One region of the Cytobacillus sp. FSL M8-0252 genome, then DNA from elsewhere that is predicted to be linked to it. Evidence: riboswitches for the same ligand, from Rfam matches in the RefSeq annotation. Region 1 holds a riboswitch; each other region holds the start of a gene.

What was found. Region 1 has a riboswitch for S-adenosylmethionine ahead of mtnK (S-methyl-5-thioribose kinase). Riboswitches for the same ligand answer to the same signal wherever they lie in the genome.
Region 2: linked by a shared signal. The riboswitch ahead of MKX83_RS08110 (PLP-dependent aspartate aminotransferase family protein) and the one ahead of mtnK (S-methyl-5-thioribose kinase) in region 1 are both predicted to bind S-adenosylmethionine.
Region 3: linked by a shared signal. The riboswitch ahead of MKX83_RS02215 (O-acetylhomoserine aminocarboxypropyltransferase/cysteine synthase family protein) and the one ahead of mtnK (S-methyl-5-thioribose kinase) in region 1 are both predicted to bind S-adenosylmethionine.

Annotation. Positions count from the first base shown of each region.
Region 1 is NZ_JBBOWZ010000001.1:1,213,813-1,220,636, forward strand. It holds gene MKX83_RS06365 (GNAT family N-acetyltransferase) at 1-409, shown strand, start outside; gene MKX83_RS06370 (1,2-dihydroxy-3-keto-5-methylthiopentene dioxygenase) at 446-979, opposite strand; gene MKX83_RS06375 (methylthioribulose 1-phosphate dehydratase) at 966-1,595, opposite strand; gene MKX83_RS06380 (2-hydroxy-3-keto-5-methylthiopentenyl-1-phosphate phosphatase) at 1,592-2,257, opposite strand; gene MKX83_RS06385 (2,3-diketo-5-methylthiopentyl-1-phosphate enolase) at 2,261-3,475, opposite strand; SAM riboswitch class I at 3,574-3,677, opposite strand; SAM riboswitch class I at 3,879-4,032, shown strand; gene mtnK (S-methyl-5-thioribose kinase) at 4,179-5,363, shown strand; gene mtnA (S-methyl-5-thioribose-1-phosphate isomerase) at 5,360-6,412, shown strand; gene MKX83_RS06400 (sugar ABC transporter substrate-binding protein) at 6,409-6,824, shown strand, end outside.
Region 2 is NZ_JBBOWZ010000001.1:1,557,123-1,563,946, reverse strand. It holds gene MKX83_RS08110 (PLP-dependent aspartate aminotransferase family protein) at 1-1,683, opposite strand, end outside; SAM riboswitch class I at 1,760-1,870, opposite strand; SAM riboswitch class I at 2,051-2,151, opposite strand; gene MKX83_RS08105 (NUDIX hydrolase) at 2,217-2,843, opposite strand; gene MKX83_RS08100 (MBL fold metallo-hydrolase) at 2,877-3,827, opposite strand; gene yhbH (sporulation protein YhbH) at 4,095-5,267, opposite strand; gene MKX83_RS08090 (hypothetical protein) at 5,575-5,739, opposite strand; gene MKX83_RS08085 (PrkA family serine protein kinase) at 5,803-6,824, opposite strand, start outside.
Region 3 is NZ_JBBOWZ010000001.1:418,583-425,406, forward strand. It holds gene MKX83_RS02190 (DinB family protein) at 1-443, opposite strand, end outside; gene MKX83_RS02195 (fumarylacetoacetate hydrolase family protein) at 446-1,387, opposite strand; gene MKX83_RS02200 (IclR family transcriptional regulator) at 1,729-2,481, shown strand; gene MKX83_RS02205 (hypothetical protein) at 2,486-2,611, shown strand; gene MKX83_RS02210 (hypothetical protein) at 2,979-3,377, shown strand; SAM riboswitch class I at 3,465-3,556, shown strand; gene MKX83_RS02215 (O-acetylhomoserine aminocarboxypropyltransferase/cysteine synthase family protein) at 3,844-5,121, shown strand; gene MKX83_RS02220 (DUF1648 domain-containing protein) at 5,456-5,950, shown strand; gene MKX83_RS02225 (Parvovirus coat protein VP1-like protein) at 6,109-6,375, shown strand; gene MKX83_RS02230 (DUF3231 family protein) at 6,505-6,824, shown strand, end outside.

The sequences.
Region 1 (6,824 bases):
TGCTTATACTAAAGAAAAATTCAAGAAGAAAATCGAGCAATGGAGCAAGCAAGATGATGCCTGGCAATTATCTGAGTTTGGTATATTTAGAGAAAATGATGGTGCACATATAGGAAAAATAGAATTGTATCGAACACAGAGGAATGGCAAGGAGTTAGTACTACTTGGTTATGCAATTCACAATCAATATTGGCGAAAAGGATATGGAAAAGAAAGCGTAGTAACGATCATACCTTTTATTTTTGAATATTTACAACCTGAAAGAATAGAATTACATATTGATAGTGATAACCTCGCCTCCATTCATTTAGCAGAATCTATTGGTTTTAAATATGAAGAGAAACAGTCTCAATTTTCATTTGATAGTGGAGAATGGAGCGAATTTTTTATCTATTATTTAGAGAAATAAGGAGAGGCCCCCGATTATGAAGGAGCCTCCCTGATATTAAGCGTTCAATTTTTCTTTCTCGTAAACAGGTACCCAACCTTCTGGTGTAACAAAGAGGCGAATAGCAACAACTTTTCGATCATCAGCTAAAGTAAAATAGTGGCGCGTGTTTACGGGTACAGAAATTAAATCACCTGGATCTAAATGGACTTCAAAAAACGATTCATCTTTTCCTTGGATAATAAAGACTCCATGCCCACTTACGATGAAGCGGACTTCATCATCGGTATGATGGTGTTCTCTTTGAAAGTTAATTAATAATTCATCTAAATTTGGCGTACTGTCTGAAAGTGAAATAACATCTGCAGCTTTGTAGCCGCGCTTTTCAGAAATGGTTTTGATTTCAGTTGAAAATGCATCTAGTATGGCTTGCTTTTCATCATCAGATAAATCGTATTTTTCGTGTAATGTCACTTCTAATTGCTCAATGTTCCAATTTTCATAGATGACTTCTTGTGCAGTTAAAAATGTAGATACCTCTTGTTGATCAGTAATCACTTTTTCTTCGTTTTTGAATTTAATAATGGCCATGTAAAACGCCTCCTTTTAATTGAATAAGAGATAATTTATATTGAAATAAAAATTCGCAAGCCTCTAATAATTTTTTCGCTTCAAACCCATCGACTCCCCAAACAGTAATCCCGTGGTTGTGAATTAAGACTGCACCTTTCTCTTTGCTGACGTAAGCAGAAAAGTGATCCGCTAATGTAGGGATATCCGCATCATTGCGAATGATCGGGATGGTGAGTATATCATCTTCTCCCCATAGTCCAAATGCTTTAATTAACTCTTGATGCTGAAAAGATACTACACCTTCTTGATAGAAAAGCTCAGAAATAACATTATTAGCAACTGTATGAACATGAAGACTTGCTCCTGATGACGTTTTCTTATAAATTTCACAATGTAATAAAGTCTCAGCTGAAGGTTTAGATGACGTGTTTTCTAGGGGCTTTCCTTCTAAGTCTACTAATAAAAAATCATTAGCTGTTCTCTTTCTTTTATCAAGTCCGCTTGAAGTGACTAAAAAGCTGTTTTCATCTACGCGAATGGATAAATTACCACTAGTACCCATAAACCAATCTCTGGCTGCTAATTCATCTTTAATATCAGCTAATGTATCCCACTTTGTTTCATACGTTGTCATGATTTCGCACCAACTAGTTCATCGAGGTATTCAATGCAATCATGGAAGGTTTCGAAAGGTGTATAAGAAATACCAGTTTCTTCACATTTTTGAATTAAGAAATCTCTAGCAAGTACGGCATCTGCTATTTTGGCTGCTTCAAAGTCTGTAATCGAATCTCCAATAAGAATATTAAAGTGTTCAGGAGAAGAGTGTTTTCTAATAATGGTTGGTTTACAACAGCCGCAACCTTGTGAAGAACATAGTTCATCACACTGGTGTGGATAGTGAATATCTATTGTTTCTAAAGCAAAGCTTGCGTGATTGCAAAATACTTTCGTAAATGGCCCATAAGGTTCAAGTACTGGTTCTAAAAAAAAGTCAATCCCACCACTAACAATATAAAGAGGGATACCGTTTTCATGTGTATATCTAACAAAAGCTGAAAATCCTTCACGAATTTCTGCACTATTTAATACAAAATGGATAATCTCTTCTTTTTTACTTGTTGGTAAAAGTGAGAAGAGATTTTTAACACCCTCTTGGATAGAGATATTTTGAGCTAAAATATCTTCCTTGATCTGTTTTGCCTCAATAGGACCGAAATGCTCCATAATCTTTACAATGTTGTCGTTATTCGTAATTGTTCCATCGAAATCACAAAAAATCATTGGTTTTGTCATCTTTTATGACGTACCTCCCCATTTTGCTAATGCTGCTTCTAATTCTTGCGCTTTTGTTGCACGATGAGTATTTTGTTGTATGACGTGATCAATGGCTTGCCTAAAAGCTCTCACGCCAGCTGCTGCTCCTTCAGGATGACCATGGACCCCGCCGCCAGCATTAATTATACAATCATTGCCAAAGTCATGATAAAGCAACGGAACTAAACCTGGATGAATGCCTGCTGAAGGGACCGGGAATGCCTGATTCAAGCCATTTTCTTCGGTTAACTGTCTAGCGATAGCTAAGGTTTTTTCTTTTTCCATGGCAACAGAACCATATGGAGAAGGAAATAAAGAGAAATCTGCGCCTGCTAAGCGAGTAAGATTACCGAGTAATAAATCAGGAGCCACACCATAGAAGTTTGAAGAAGTATAGGCCCCACTATATGCAGGATGTGCCATGATAGGTAACTGCACTTCATTGTTTTCAGCTAGTGTTTGGAGCATATCTAGACCGTAAGTGTGAACATTGAATAATAATGCATCCGCACCTAATTCGCTCGCATGTTTTGCTTTATCTACTAAATCCATTGTTCTCCCAGATAAATTGACTGCATAAAGTGTCCTTTTTCCAGTCTTTTCATAGACTTCATCTAGTATTTCTTTACCTGCGATAATTCGGTCTTCAAAAGAGATGTTGACATCAAAAAGAATTTCATCATCTTTTACAATATCAACGCCTCCCATAGCCTGGTCTCTTAACTGTTCTCTTAAAAAGTGAATATCCCTGCCGATAATGCCTTTAAATATACTCATAAGTAATGGGCGGTCTTGAATATTTAGTTTCGATCTTATATTTTTTATACCGAATTTTGGTCCAGGAAAACGGGAAAGATCCTCATTATCAAATTCCAGATTTAATAATTTTACTTCACCATCTAGAGATAACTTTCCAAATACAGTTGTTAAGATTGCTGGAATATCAAATGTGAAATTATATGTAGGGTAGGCGATACTAATTTCGCACCTTACTTCACCGAACCGATTGGGATGTTCATCATCATAAAATTCTTGTAGTGCAGTGACTCTGCCTTTATGTTTTAGTAATTGTTTTTGCTCAAGTAATGGTAACGCTGTCCACGAGCCTATCGTTAATCCTAAAGCGATATCCTCTGCTTTTTTCTCTAATGAACCGGGTCTTGCGTATACTTGATAAGTTGCAATTACATCTCCCATATGAGAACCCTCCCTGATGATTTCGAATTAACATTGACAATAAAAAACCCTCTTCTTAATCAATAAGAAGAGGGTTAGTTCGCAGTGATAGAACCTTCTCCTTATCTGTCAGCATGATTGCTGCAAGAATTAGCACCGTGTTCATTTAGAATCGGTTGCCGGGCTTCATCGGGCTCGTCCCTCCGCCTGCTCTTGATAAGAAAATTTATAATTATCGTTTTAAATTTTTGCACAATTGTATTATGTCACCAGGTGTTTTATCTGTCAACAGAGAATTTTTTACGTTATATGACAAAATTCTTTTAACCTTAAAAAGATGAAAAGTTTTAAAAAAAAGATTGACACTTTTTTATAAACGGTGCTAGTATTTGCTCAAGATATTTCAAAAAATGAATCTTTTATACTCTTATCAAGAGCAGGTGGAGGGAAATATGGCCCGATGAAACCCAGCAACCGACCGTAATATCGTTGTGAAACGAGGCGCAGCTAGAGAATTTCTGCGCCTAATGTAAGGCACGGTGCTAATTCCATTCAGAAGTTATTCTGAAAGATGAGAGGCAAAATCGTAATGACGAATGCCTCTTTCTGTAAAGGAAAGGGGCATTTTTGTTTCTGTAATGACAAAGCAGGTCCGACTACATCTCTTCATGTAGTCACCCCTGTTTTGTGCCACAGATAAATAAAGAAATAAGGGGGAAGAGATATGGCTGTTTTAGATAATATAGGTTATCGCGCTTTGACAGAGGAATCAGCGTGTGAATACGTGAAGAGTTTAAAACTGTTTTTACCGGATGAAAAAATGACGGTGGAAGAGATTGGTGATGGTAATTTGAATTATGTTTACCGTATTACTTCTAATCATAAAAGTGTAATTATTAAGCAAGCACTCCCTTATGCAAAAGTAGTCGGAGAAAGCTGGCCTCTAACACTTAAACGTGCAAAACTGGAGGCAGAAGTGCTTAAGAAGCATGGTGAATTCGTTCCTCACCTCCTCCCAGCAGTACTAGCATCAGATGAAGAGCTAGCATTAACTGTGATGGAGGATCTTTCCCATTTGACAATTGTAAGAGACGGATTGATTCAAGGGGATCATTATCCGAATTTATCAGCTCATATTGGTGAGTACTTAGCAAAGACATTGTTTTCAACTTCAGATTTTGCTCTTCATCCGTTTGAGAAAAAGAAATTGGTCGCTAAATTTTCAAATCCTGAACTATGTAAAATCACTGAGGATTTAGTATTCACCGATCCATTTTTTGATGTGGAAACGAATGATTTTGAAGCTGAGTTGGCTGAAGTGGTTCAGCAACTATGGGCTAATGACAAGTTGAAACTTGAAGTAGCCAAAATAAAATATGCTTTTCTCACAGAAGCAGAGAGCTTACTACATGGTGACCTACATACAGGGAGTATATTTGCGAGTAAGAGTGAGACGAAGGTGATCGATCCTGAGTTCGGCTTTTATGGTCCGATTGGATTTGATGTCGGTCAATATATTGCCCATCTCATTTTCCAAGTACTTGTACGAAACGAAAACGATAGAATCGTTATTCTTCAACAGATAGAAGAAGTATGGGATGTGTTTTCTCAATATTTTTCAGAAGCTTGGCAAAATTCTGTTGTTAATCCTTTTACGAAAGTACCAGGCGCTCTAGAGTCTTTTCTAGCTAAAGTATTTAAAGATGCTATCGGAGTAGTAGGGTGTGAATTAATTCGGAGAACAATCGGATTGTCGCATGTGAAGGATCTTGATGGAATAGAAGATAGTTCAATTAGATTATATGTGAAGAAGGCAACGATTCAATTAGGTTCATCCTTGATTATTAATCGCAAAAACATAGTAACAATCTCGCAACTTCTTAAGGAACTGGAGGCGTATACATCATGAGTATACCAACACCAATTGAATGGCAAGAAGGTAGATTGAAAATTCTTGATCAAACCTTATTACCCCATCAAACAAGATGGATAGAACTCGAAACCATTGAAGATGTCTTTGAGGCAATTATTCAGTTGAAAGTAAGAGGGGCGCCAGCTATTGGAATTACTGCTGCTTATGGTTTAGCGATTGCTGCAAAAAAATACGAAGGGGTCGACATTGAAACTTTCCATCTTAGAATTCATGAAGATTATCTTTATCTAGCGGGCTCTAGACCGACAGCTGTTAATTTGTTCTGGGCTTTGGATCGAATGATGAAAGTAATAGAAACGCTGTATTCAACAGAGGAGACAATTATCAGTTTGGAGCAAGAAGCAAAGAAAATACATCAAGAAGACGAGGAGATTTGTCGCCAAATTGGTGAAAATGCACTAAGTCTATTGAATGGAAGGAAAAAGGTATTAACGATTTGCAATGCGGGGACGATTGCTACGGGAAAATATGGTACAGCGCTAGCGCCGTTTCATTTAGGCAAGGAGAAGGGTGTTGACTTTCAAGTATATGCTTGTGAAACGAGACCGGTTCTCCAGGGAGCGCGCCTAACTGCTTGGGAGCTTCAACAGTCCAATGTGGATGTGACGGTCATTACTGATAATATGGCTGCTCATACCATAGCAACCAAGGGGATTGAAGCGATTATAGTCGGGGCCGATCGTATTGCCAGCAATGGAGATACAGCGAATAAAATCGGTACATGGCAACTAGCTATTTTAGCAAACTATTTTCAAATTCCTTTCTATGTAGCTGCGCCATTATCGACATTTGACTTTTCTATCGCATCAGGGGCAGATATTCCGATTGAGGAGAGGTTGGCAGAAGAGGTGACTCATATTGGGCCAAACCAGATCACACCAGAAGGAACGAAAGTGTTTAATCCGGCGTTTGATGTGACAACGGCTAATTTAATTACTGCAATTATTACTGAAAAAGGCATTTTTGAAGCTGATCGAAACAAATTGGCACAATTGAATAAAGCAGAAGAGGGAGTTAGGGCATGAAGAACAATCGTATACTATTAGCGTTTCTTATTATTTTTATTTTAATCTTGGCAGGCTGCCAGCCAAAAGGAAGCAATTCAAGTAGTGAAGCAACTGCATCAACTAAAGAGAATAGTGTACATCCGTTAGCTAATAAAAAGATCGCACTAATCATGCAAATTAATTTAGGAACTTTTTCTGCACAATATATTGAAGGGGTAAAAGAGCAGGTAGAAAAGTTTGGTGGAACCGTTCAAGTATTTACTTCTGAAGGTGACTTAGCAAAAATGGCTTCCAATTTAGATGCAGCGATTAATCAAAAATTTGATGGGATATTAATTGATCATGGAACGAAGGAAGCGTTAACGCAAGGAGTAGAAAAAGCGGCTGCACAAAATATACCTGTAGTGGTCTTTGATGCTGATATTGCAGT
Region 2 (6,824 bases), 340 kb from region 1:
TGAAATGACACCTTCTTGTAGCCAGAAAACTTTCGGTTGGATTTCTACTGCCTCTTTCGCCACTTCTATCGCAGCTTCAGGGCTTCTAAATACTTGCACAATATCAATGGTAAAAGGAATGGATTTTAAATTTGGATATGCCTGTTCACCTAATACTTCTGTTTCTCTTGGATTAACTGGCACGATTTGATAACCTAATCTTTGCATTTTTCTTGCTAAACGGTAACTTGGTCTAGCAGGATTTCCACTTAATCCAACAACAGCTATCCTTTTTGCTCTTTGCAGTTCTTTGCCATCCACATCTTCTTTTAATGAGGATGATTGTAATGCCCATCGAATAACACCTTCATCATTTACTGCTGTTTCTCCTTTTTGTTCTCCCTTCGAAGAAATACCAGTCGCTTCATAGAAGGCTTGATCTAAGTCATTGGTTAAATCTCTAACCGATTCAATCCCAACTGATAAACGTATGAGTTCCTCACTTACACCGCTTTTAATTAAATCTTCTGCACTTAACTGTTGATGTGTGGTTGAAGCCGGATGAATAATGAGTGACTTCGCATCACCTACATTGGCTACATGAGACCACAATGCAATGGTATCTATCACTTTTTTACCCGCATCTCGGCCACCTTTAATACCGAAGTTCACAATGGAACCGAAGCCAGTGTTTAAATATTTCTTCGCGAGTTCATGCCCTGGATGCTCTGCTAAACCTGGATATGCGACCCAATCGACAGCTGGATGAGCGTTTAAGAAATGGGCTATCTTCGCTGCATTTTCCGTATGTTTCTCTATACGTAAATGGAGTGTTTCCAATCCTTGGAGTAAAAGAAATGCACTATGTGGGCTTAATGATGACCCAAAATCGCGCAGCAACTGAACACGAAGCTTTGTACTGAAAGCGAGAGTACCAAACTCATTCGCATAAACAATACCGTTATAACTTGGGTCTGGCTGAGTAAAACCAGGAAACTTATCATGATTCCAATTAAATCGTCCGCCATCAACTACAAGTCCACCAATTGTTGTTCCATGACCTCCAATCCATTTTGTTGCCGAGTGAATGACAATATCTGCACCCCATTGGATTGGTTTGCAAAGATAAGGTGAAGCGAAAGTATTATCAATAATAAGAGGAATATCATTTTCATGAGCAATATTTGCAACTGCCTCTACATCTAGGACATGAAGACTTGGGTTCCCAATAATCTCTCCATATAAAGCCTTAGTTTTTGGCGTAATCGCTTTACGGTAATTCTCAGGGTCAGAACCATCAACAAAATGAACTTTAATCCCATATTTCGGAAGTGTTATAGCAAAAAGATTATATGTTCCACCATAAAGGTTCGAAGCTGCAACAATCTCATCACCCGCTTGGGCAATATTCATAATCGAAAGAGCTATAGCTGCCATTCCAGATGAAGTCGCTACTGCCGCTACCCCATCTTCTAATAAAGCAATACGTTTTTCTAATACATCTACCGTTGGATTACCGATTCGTGAATAGATATTTCCCGTCTCATCCAATGAAAATAGGCTTTGCGCATGATCTGTATTATGAAAAACATATGAACTCGTTTGATAAATAGGAACTGCACGAGATCCCGTTGTCGGGTCTGGTGATTGACCTCCATGTAATAAAATCGTCTCATCATCATAAGTGTTAAATTGATTCGTCATTATATACTCTCCTCTACTTTTTAGTCGGATAATTAAAATAAATAACCCCCTCTTCATAAGAAGAGGGGGTTGCCTCATCTTATCTTCCAGACATTCACTGCCTGCAGGATTTAGCACCTTTTCAAGCATTTGCTTGAAGGTTGCCGGACTTCATAGGGCCTGATCCCTCCGTCACTCTCGATAAGAAATATTTTATTTTTTAAAGCGTTAATACTTTAATTACAAATAGAATTATATCCAAAAAACAAATTGTCGTCAATATAAAATCTGAATATATTTTATATTCCAATAAAATATTGGCTCTATCACATAAAAAACCCTTCCACCAAGAAGGGCAGAAGGGCTTTGAATTCACACGCTCACCTTCTCCTTATCTTTGGATAATATCCTCTGAAATTGGCACCATACAAAAGATTGCTGGTTGCCGAGGCTTCACTGGGTCAGTCCCTCCGCCTCTCTGGATAAGAAGTTCTATTTATTTGTTTAACATCATATACCCTTTTATAGGGAATCGTCAATAACATTTTGAAAATTTATTTATTTTCATCCTGGATAAGTGTCAAAAAATGATACAGTATCTTAGCTGTTAACCCCCATATCACATGACCTTTATAAGTATAAAAAATTTCTTGCATCCTTCGCGTTTGCCATTTATATTTTTCCCCATTAGGAATGAGATGATAAGGGAAGCTACTATTAGGCTCTGGCTTCATCTCAATATAATGAATTGATGGTCCCTCTTTCAAAAAATAAGTAAGTGGTACTGTGAAAATTTGATCCACTTCCTCTGGATTTAGCTTAAGATCACTGATGCTCTCTATTGTGCCTACAAACGGATAAATCACTGTATCATAAGGTGTCACTACATAATCAAGTTCTGAAAAAACAGAGACTTCTCCAATTGGGATACCTAACTCTTCACTGGTCTCCCTTTTTGCCGTCTCAATCAAATCCACATCGTCTTGATCCATTTTCCCCCCAGGAAAGCAAATTTCCCCTGGCTGTCTTCTCATAGATAAAGACCGTACTTCAAACAAAATATGTATTTCTCCATCTTTTTCTATTAGGGGAAGAAGAACAGCGAATTTATCCAATCTAGAGCTACCCAATATATCTGATTGACGATGCTGTATCTCTGATCTTATTTCTTCCAAATCCATGTTAATTACCTCCAAACCACACGACTTAAATCTTTATTTCTCTTTCTGCAATCTATCAATCATCCCCATTGTGCAGACATTTAAATCTAAGCCTATTAGCTTCTTATCCTCTGCACTAAGTTCAACATCGTGCGCTGTTAATAAATAATGTTTTACTTGTTCCAACAATTCCGATTGTATGGCTTCCTGCATTTTTATTATGTCATTTCCTTGGAGAAAAACGTCATCTGCAACTGAAGTAAATATAGGTAACCAATAACGAATTTGTGTAAAAACATCCTTTGGTTCAGGGCCCTCACCATAATGCCCAAAAAAGATATGTTGTGGTTGAAGTGATTCGATTTTTTCAACAGAAGATAACATCGCCTCTGGATCAAACTGATTAGGAGAAGTCGATGGCAGGACTAATGGATATCCTTTTCTTGCTATGCCAGGATAAAATACGCCAATTGTATCGCCAGTAAAGAAGCCATTACTTTTCGAATCATGGATTGAAAAGTGGTGCTTTGCATGGCCAGGGGTATCATAGAAAGTTAACAAACGTCCACCGATATCCAATGATTGTCCCTCTTCCATCGCGACTAACCTCTTCTCATCAATTGGCACAATCGGATTAAATAGTTGATCAAACTCATCGCCATATACCATTCTAGCACCAGCAATTAATTTACTAGGGTCAGCTAAATGCCGTTTACCTCTTGGATGAACATATACTTTTGCTTCTGGACATTGTTCTAAGAACAAACCAGTTCCACCAGCATGGTCTAAATGTACATGGGTGACAATAATATGCTTGATATCTTCTAGGTTAATGTTCAATTCTTGCAACCCTTCTATAAGGTGAGGAATCGAAGGACTAGCGCTTGTTTCAATCACTGTTAATTCTTCAGCACCTAATATATACGCCCCCGTACGCTCAGGTGTTTGTAAATCCATTAAATCAATCAGTTGAATATCATTACCTAAATCTTGAATTTTGTGCAAAGGAAACCCCTCCATATTACTCTTTATGAAAATTATGACATAAGTAGATGAAGAGAGCTACTTAAAAGAATTACAGATAAAAGTGCTCAAATCTACCTAGTGCTTAGTCAGTTGAGCAAAAAAAAAACACAGCATCAATCGCTGTGATATAACTAAAAAGCTCGATTGCTTTGTTCTCATCATTTTTCAAAACCTGCCTCCGAAACGCTCGTAAGTAAGCTATTACACTTCAGAACTTAGTTGCGAACCTTTCAAAACAGGCTCTCATTACGCTAACTTTTCCTTCTGTTCTTGTTCTTTAAAAAAGCCTTTCATCGCATGGAATACATCAGCCTTCTGCTTTAAAATATAATAACGGAACAAATCATTTTTTATATTTTTGTATGCTGACATTAAAGTAGAATGGCGGTTATATTGATTCACTTCCCCGTATCCAAACATACTTGATACTTTCATTAACTCTTCAACAAGTTTTACACATCTTGCATTATCTGAAGTTAAATTATCCCCATCTGAGAAATGGAATGGATATATATTATATCTGACTGGGTTATACTTTTGATCAATTAACTCCAATGCTTTACGATAAGCAGACGAACAGATTGTGCCGCCACTTTCTCCTTTAGAAAAGAAATCTTCTTCTGATACTACCTTTGCTTCTGTATGATGCGCAATAAATTCAATTTCTACCGTTTCATATTTCGTTCGTAAAAACCGAGTCATCCAAAAGAAGAAACTTCTCGCCATATATTTCTCCCAGATACCCATCGAACCACTTGTATCCATCATTGCTAGCACAACTGCTTTCGATTCAGGCTTCACGACTTCATTCCAAGTCTTGAACTTTAAGTCTTCTTGATAAATGGGGTGAAAAGCTGATTTCCCGTGCATCGCATTTCGCTTAAAAGCTGACATCATTGTTCTCTTTTTATCTATATTCCCCATAAGACCAGTTTTGCGAATATCATTAAATTCAATATTCTCGACGACAATTTGATCTTGTTCCTTTTTCTTTAAGTTCGGTAGCTCCAATTGTTTAAATAACGCTTCCTCAATTTCCATTAAAGAGACTTCTGCTTCAAAGTAATCCTCACCCGCTTGATCCCCTGCACCTTGCCCTTTACCTTGCCCTTTCTGACCTGACCCATCTCTCGCTACTACATCACCAACTTGACTATCGCCATCACCTTGACCGACATGCTTATTCTTATCATAATTGTAGCGAATTTTATATTCATCTAAGGAACGAATCGGTATTTTAACGACATCACGACCATTGGACATGACAATGTTTTCTTCTGTAATCAGGTCAGGTAAATTGTTTCTGATGGCATCCTGTACTTTTTCTTGATGGCGTTGTTGATCATCATGCCCTTTACGATGGAGGGACCAATCTTCCTGTGACACGACAAACTGATGGTTTTGATTTTTTTCGGTCATTCTCATTTGCCCTCCTTTTTTGTTTATAAAAAACTTTAAGGATTTTACGGAATTCATTCACATATCTCACCCAAAAACATACACTATGACGAGTGTCCATTGCTAACCTGAAAATATTTACTTATAGCTAGGTTCAAAAAATGTTGATTACTCTATCCTATGCTTTAAAACAGAATTATTTACATATTATTTAGACAATTATTAAAGTTGGGCGATTACTATCTATCATCCATCGTTCAACTAATACAAAATTGAATATAATGAAAAAAGCAATGGGGTCCATTGCTTTTTTCATTGTTTGTAGCTTTTATGATTTTCGCTTACCGACTTCCTGTTTAGGATCAGGTGTTTTTTGCATTTCTTTCAATTCTTCTTTCGATTTCATTTGTTCCATTTCTTTTCCAAGAGTTTCTATTTCTTCTTCATTGCTTGCCATTGAGCTATTTTCCGGTACTTTTTCTTCTTTTGACATATTCGTCACCTCTATTGTTTAAATACCCTATTTCTGTCTTTTTTAAACAATAGACTGGACGGTTTACCTATTTAATAGACTACCCACATAACGAAGTAAATCATTTGCAGATGTGGAATTATAGCCATGTTCATCAATAAGACGTGCTACTACTTCATTAATCTTCTTCAATTGTTGTTCATCCGGTGTTTTTGAAGAAGTTGTAATTTTGACGACATCCTTTAAGTCAGCAAATAATTTCTTTTGAATAGCTTCACGCAGGCGATCATGCGAATTATAATCAAATCGTTTACCTTTTCTAGCATAAGCACTAATACGAATGAGAATTTCTTCACGAAATGCTTTTTTAGCATTTTCTGAAATCCCGATTTGCTCCTCAATCGAGCGCATTAGTTTTTCATCTGGATTGATTTCTTCTCCAGTAAGTGGGTCTCTTAGTTTAGCCTTATTGCAATAAGCCTCAACATTATCAAGGTAATTCTCCATTAATGTTTTCGCTGATTCTTCATAAGAGTAAACAAATGCCTTTTGCACTTCTTTCTTCGCAATTTCATCGTATTCTTTTCGAGCAAGTGAAATAAAGTTCAAATATCGTTCTTTCAGTTCAGCAGTAATGGATGGATGTTGATCTAATCCCTCTTTTAATGACCTTAATACATCTAAGGCATTAATCGACGTCATCTCTTTACGAATGATGGTAGAGGAAATGCGATTGATTACGTAACGGGGGTCGATGCCACTCATTCCCTCATCTGCATGTTCTTTTTTCATTTCTTCTACGTCTGCACGATTAAAACCTTCTACACTTTCACCATCGTATAAACGCATCTTCTTAACTAAGTCAATATCGCCTTTTTTCGGATCCTTCATTCTTGTTAATATTGTAAACATAGCAGCAACTTTTAATGTATGGGGAGCAATATGAACATCTGACACATCACTTTCAAAAATCATTTTCTCATAAATTTTCTCTTCCTCGGTTACCTTCAAATTATATGGAATTGGCATCACAATAATCCGTGAATGCAGTGCCTCATTTTTCTTATTACTTATAAACGAACGATATTCCGTTTCATTTGTATGAG
Region 3 (6,824 bases), 800 kb from region 1:
TGTTCATCGATAAAGTGATCGGCAATAAAGAATACAGATTTATTACCGAATTTTGCAAAGTTACGATGAGGTGATTCCTGAGCCAATGTGTCAGCAGATAAAACAGATAATTTTGTTTGAACATCTTGTTTTATTTGCGATAATTTTTTCAATTCGTCTTCAACTGATTGGTGTTCAGTATTTTCGACTGCTGCAAGGCGAGCAGGGTCCTGTAAGCCTCGTCCCCATTGGGAACCCGGGGCTTTTACAACTGTATCTATTTCACCTAGCCAATAAGGTAGGGCCTCGTTTAAATGAGTAATAACCTGCATAATGGACCATTCTTCTTTTGATGGGTTCCAACGTATGGTTTCTTCAGATAATCCTGAAACGGTTTCAATGATTTGATCTAATGATGTTTGAATAGACTCAATAGATTGCTGAATCGTTTTCGTTTCGCTCATAATTATTTTTCCACCTTTGAAACTTTATTTTCGAGAACGCCGACTTTATCTACTTCAATGCGAACGACATCGCCATCTTTCAAGAATACTTGAGGATCACGAGCAAATCCTACGCCTCCAGGTGTCCCTGTTAATACGATATCACCAGGTTCTAAAGTCATTAAGTTAGATAAGAATTCAACAAGCGTTGGAACATCAAAGACAAAGTTGGCTGTATTCGTTTTTTGTCTTTCTTCCCCATTAACAGTTAAAAGAACACCTAAACCAGATGGATCTTGTAATTCATCAGAAGTGATTAACCAAGGACCCATTGGTGCACTACCTTCAACTGTTTTACCTTGCAACCATTGAAGTGTGCGACGTTGGATATCGCGGTAAGTGACGTCATTAGCGATTGTATATCCTGCTACATAATTGAGTGCGTCTTCTTTTGCTACGTTTCTAGCTTTTTTACCTACAACAAAAGCAAATTCAGCTTCGTAATCTAATTGTTCAGAAATTGGATAGAATGGAATATCATCTTGTGGTCCAATCACTGTGTTGGCAAATTTAGCAAATACTACTGGGTGAGGCGGTAATTCTCTTCCCATTTCTGCAATATGTTCACGGTAGTTATGACCTACACAAATAATTTTTCCGGGTTTTGTTACAGGTGCTTCGATTTTTACATCTTCAAATGCATGTACAAGTGGATGTTTGAACGATTCACGATTATTTAATGCATAATCAACCATTTCCTTTGCGATGGAAAGGCTTTCATTTCCCCCTTGTAGGAAACCTTCCATTTGTGCTGGAATGTACGCTTCAGCAATTAATTCAGAACGTAGTTTACCTTCTGCTTCAAGGAAAGCTTGGTAAGCAAAGTTTAAGTCTACTACTTCATTTCCTTCTGTAACTGCTCCGATACGTGTGTTGTTATTGTGAGTGAAAGTAACTAATTTCATATTCAAACTCCTTTATGAAAAGTTTTTTTTGTCTAGGAATTGCGTGATCAAAGAGTAAAACGCTTTGTGTGGAAGTGTTAGGCATAAAACCTTTATTAATGAGCGTTTATTAGACTCTTTCTTCATTGGTTGTTTAATATTCCATTAATAGTGAACGATGTTATCTATTAATGATAAATTTATAGTATCCTAATTTTCAGATAAACTCAAGAGAATTTGTTGTGGTTTTTTAAACTTTTTGAAAAATAACTCCTTTCAAAAGGATGCAAAACATGGCTGAAATCAGAAAACATAGTGTTTTTCTGATATACTAAAAAAAATATAAAATAGGGGTTTTTTACATGAAAAATCAAAAACAAGCTACGATCCAATCGATCCAAGTTGGTATGAGAATTATTGACCTATTAGTTGCTAGCGGAGAACCATTGAGGTTATCTGATATACAGGAAAAAACAGGAATTACAAAAAGTAATCTTTATAAATACTTGAACACTTTTACGGAATTAGACATTCTATACAAGGACAAACATAATGGACAATATCAACTTGGAAGTAAATTAATTGAATATGGGGTGGCAGCTATAGGGCAGGAAGATGTGATTTCACGTGTTCTACCCTATTTGAAGGATTTAAGTCATCAACTAGACAATACGTGCCTATTAACTACGTGGACATATAATGGTCCAATTATCTCGAAAATATGGAACCCGGGACATGCCTATAATATTGGTGCACAGCTCGGTTCACTTTTACCACCGCTTTCATCGACTGGGAAAATATTCGAGAGCTTCCTTGATTCAGCAACAACTAAAGATTGGATTAAGGTTATGGGGAAAGAAGGAAAAGGGAATGCGGTAGAAGAAATCAACCGCGTAAGGCAGGAACGGATTGCCTTTGCTAAGGAGCCTTTGATTCCTACTGTATCTTCTGTGTCTATACCAATCTTTAATTACAATCAAGAATTATTAAGTGCGATAACAGTAGTTGGTTTCTCAGAGTCGATTCCAAAAGACCCCTCTGCAGATAAAAGTCAATCTATTATAAAAGTAGGAAAAGAAATCTCTGCACAATTTGGCTATCGAGCGAGGGGCTGAATGATTGAATCCTACTCTATATGAGGCGGTTGCATCGAAGGGAAAGTTATTTGCCATAGCTAAAAGAGATTTAGTTATGGTCCATGTAAAAGAGCAAAACGAAGCTAAAAAGAAGCAAATCGAAGTATGAGCCATGTAAAAGAGAGAAACGAAGCTAACAAAGAATCAAATTGAAGTATGAGCCATGTAAAAGAGAGGAACAAGGCTAACAAAGAATCAAGTCGAATGATGAGCCGGGTAAAAAGGGCAAAACAAAGCTTACATAAATAGCTGGATATGCATCTAGTAGTGGAAGGGTGATTTCACCTTTCATTCAAATGCGTAAGAAAAATTAGAAATTATTGTATCCCCCTTATATCCTAGCTACTTGGTTTAATTTAGACTAAAACTACACACCACCCGACTCCTTAATTGAAAATAGTTTCATGTGATTTTATTGAATATTTAAAAGAGAAGGTCTATAATTTTATATAAATAGTAAAGGTGGTGCTCTAATAGTGAACAGCAAGGATATGTCCAATCATGTATTTTTTGATATATTAGCAGAGAAAATTAAAAGAGATAGTCATGAAGAGTACAATCAATTTGTTAATTATGTAAACGTATTAGCTGAGGATAAAGGGTGGAAGGAATTACAAGAAGAGGTTGTTCATTTACAAGCTTTTCTTTCATATTTAGATGATAAGTTAGCTATCATCGATGATTATGAAGATATTATGAATATGAAAGCAACTTTGCTTGATATGATTGTTAACGATTTAAATGATACGTCTGTTTATCTTTTAGTGGAGGCTCTTATGTATAATAAAGAGCTGAATTATTTGCAATCCTTTATATCTCCAGTTGAATATTGGGTGTCAGTAATAAAGGCAAAAGAAAGACTTTGTGCTGCATAAAAGATTTATTATAAAAAGCTGTTGACAGCGCCGGATGATAAGGTTATTCTGATTAATAATTAATGACTCTTAAAATTTAAAAAATTCAATTTATCAAGAGAGGTGGAGGGACTGGCCCTTTGAAGCCTCAGCAACCGACCAAAACTAGGTAACGGTGCTAATTCCAAGATAGATAAGTTGAGGATATGGCGATATATCGTGAGCCCCTCTTCTTTAGCAAGAGGGGCTTTATCTATGCCGATTAGACGACTAAAGGCGGCTTTCGATGGAAGAGTACAATCTCTTTTTATTGAAAGTGGTCTTTTTTCTGCTCTTGAAAAAAGGTGTTGGACATAAAAAATTGATGTTTCAAATTCAATTTATGAAAAAACAACCATTGTGCTGGCATACTCAAAAGCTCATCACTGATAGATGGTTCCGAGTCGAGTTTGTTTATTATAAGTGAAATGTGAGAGGAGAATGAAAAATGAATCATCACCAGTTTGATACAATAGCGCTTCATGGGGGGCAAGTGCCAGATCCTGTTACAAAGTCGAGAGCCGTACCAATATACATGACTTCATCCTATGTGTTTGAAGATACCGATCATGCAGCAAGCTTATTTCAGATGCAAGAGCCTGGCTTTATTTATTCAAGGAATGCAAATCCAACCAATGCAGTGTTTGAGGAGAGAATGGCACAGTTAGAAGGTGGCGTAGCCTCATTTGCTGTTTCATCTGGGCAAGCAGCGATTTCCATTGCCCTTTTAACACTTGCAAGAGCAGGCGATGAGATAGTTTCTACACAGGCTCTTTATGGTGGTACCTACCATTTATTTGCAGAAACGTTTAGTAAATTCGGTATCAATGTTCATTTTGTTGATGGGACGGACTTTACATCTTTAGAAGGAAAAATTAATAAAAGGACAAAGGCGATTTTCACAGAGACAATTGGCAACCCGAATATGGAGGTAGCACATTTAGAAAAGTTAAGTGAGATAGCGAAACGTCACGGCCTACCATTAGTAGTAGATAATACATTTACTACGCCATTTTTACTAAAACCACTTGCATTTGGCGCGGATATAGTCGTTCATTCAGCAACTAAATTTATTGGTGGACATGGTACGGCAATCGGTGGGGTAATTGTAGATGGAGGAAGATTCGAATGGAGTAACGAAAGATTTCCTTCCTTTAATGAGAAAAAGCCTGCTATTGGTAATCGCAGCTATGTTGAAATTTCTAGGGAAAAAGCTTTTATTCTTAAAGCAAGATTTGAACTTGGCCATGACTTAGGGGCAACGCTGTCTGCCTTCAATAGCTGGTTATTTATTCAAGGTCTGGAGTCATTAAGTGTCAGAGTAGAAAAGCAAGTCGCTAATGCACAAGTTTTGGCTAAACGGTTAGGAGAGTTACCTCATATTTCTTGGGTGAACTACCCTGGGTTAGAAAGCCATCCACAATATCATCTCGGGAAAAAGTATTTTCCGAGTGGGGCAGGTGCAACCTTTACATTTGGCATCAAAGGGGGAATCAGTACAGCTAAAAGGTTTATCAACTCACTAAAGCTGGTATCACATTTAGCAAATGTTGGTGACGCTAAAACGCTCATTATTCATCCAGCGAGTACAACACATGCTCGTCTTTCACCTGGACAACAAGCGGAGGCGGGTGTGAGTCCCGAAATGATCCGCCTTTCTGTTGGCTTAGAGGATCCTGTAGATGTGATGGCTGATATCACGCAAGCGTTAAAACAATGTACGTAGGTTTATTACGATTTGCATTATAAAGGGTGAAAAGTGTGAAGTTAAACTGCTTATCAAAGAACCATTCTTTATTCCTTTACCATATACTTTGTTGATCGCATGTCTCAGGCGATTCACCTCATACAGTATGAATGACAATATTTTTCTCAAACAGAGCCATCAACACTGATATCTTACCATTACGACGCGCCTGTTTCCTTTCATGAAAAGGGGGATAGAGCCATCGCGTAATTCCCTGTATGAACTAGTTGCCTTTGATTATCTAATGGATGAAACCTTTTTATCTTTCCTTCGTATGTATTAAAAAGACGAACGGAAAGAGGAGGAATGGGGTATGGATAGACCAGTACTTAAATTGCCTCGTACTAAATGGGAATGGGGATGCGACATACTTGGTCTTATTGTATTCATTGGGTCGATTGTATTCTTAGTTGTGTCTTGGTCAGCTATACCTGAACAAGTACCGGGTCATTACAATGCTTCAGGGGAAGTTGATCGGTGGGGTTCTAAATATGAATTATTTATCTTACCAATTATCGGCGTGTTTCTATGGTTTATGATGGGGATATTTGAACGGTTTCCTCATATTCATAATTACCCTGCACGCATCAATGAATCAAATGCAGCCGCATTTTACTTAACGAGTAGAAAAATGCTAAATGTCATAAAGAATATTTGCCTCGCATTATTCGGCTTTATACTTATACAATCCATTAGAGTAGCATTAGGATGGGCGGACTCTTTAGGCATTTGGTTTCTGCCAGTGTTTTTACTTGCCACGATAGTTCCAATTATATTTACTTTGATTAAGTTTAGTCGAATTCAATAGTTGCCAACTTATCCTTTTTGGATAGGTTGGCTTTTTTATGTTATTTGACCAATAAGCACTGAAATAAATTGATAAAAATATTCCCCTATTAGGTAAGGTCACAGGCGAAATGGACTTACTGTTTGTAATATATATAAAAGGATAAGAAGGTGAAAATAGTGAACAGGTTTAATAAAAAAGGTTTTTGTTTGCCTGGAGGTTATCGGTATTGTGGCCCGGGTTGTAGCGGTCCAGGCAAGCCCATCAATTATGTGGATTCTTGTTGTCAGAAACATGATGCCTGCATTGATCGATATGGCCATTGTTATCAATGTGATCAAATGTTAATTGATTGTGTCAATCGAAAGAAGTATGCATCCAGGCATGAAGGAGCGACAGCTAGAGTAATTGATGCAGCTATGCGTTTTCGTATGCTTTGGGGATAATTTAGAAAGCTGGAGGTAAGGGAACGACTATCCCTGTCCTCTAGCTTTTTTGATATAAAGGGAATATTTAGTAGGAGAATAGCAAAACTTAGTCACAAGAATGGTTATTTTATAAAAGTAGGTGACAGAATGGTCAATCGAAGTAAAATGACATCTACAGAAATTGGTGCACTGTGGATTACTTATCAGAAGAAAACAATGATATTAAGGGTTTTAGAACATTTTATAGAAGTGTCCGAGGATAAAAAAGCGAAAAAGCTTATGCAAGGTTTATGGTCTGAGTTAGAGCCAAATGTCCACCGTATTGAACAGATATTTAATGATGAGGGTGCTGTTATACCTCAAGGCTTCACTAATGCCGATGTGAACTTGAAAGCTCCTAAAATTTTTGGAGAGGGATTTGATATTCTTTTGTGTATGGTGTTAAAGGAAATTAGCATGGGACTATA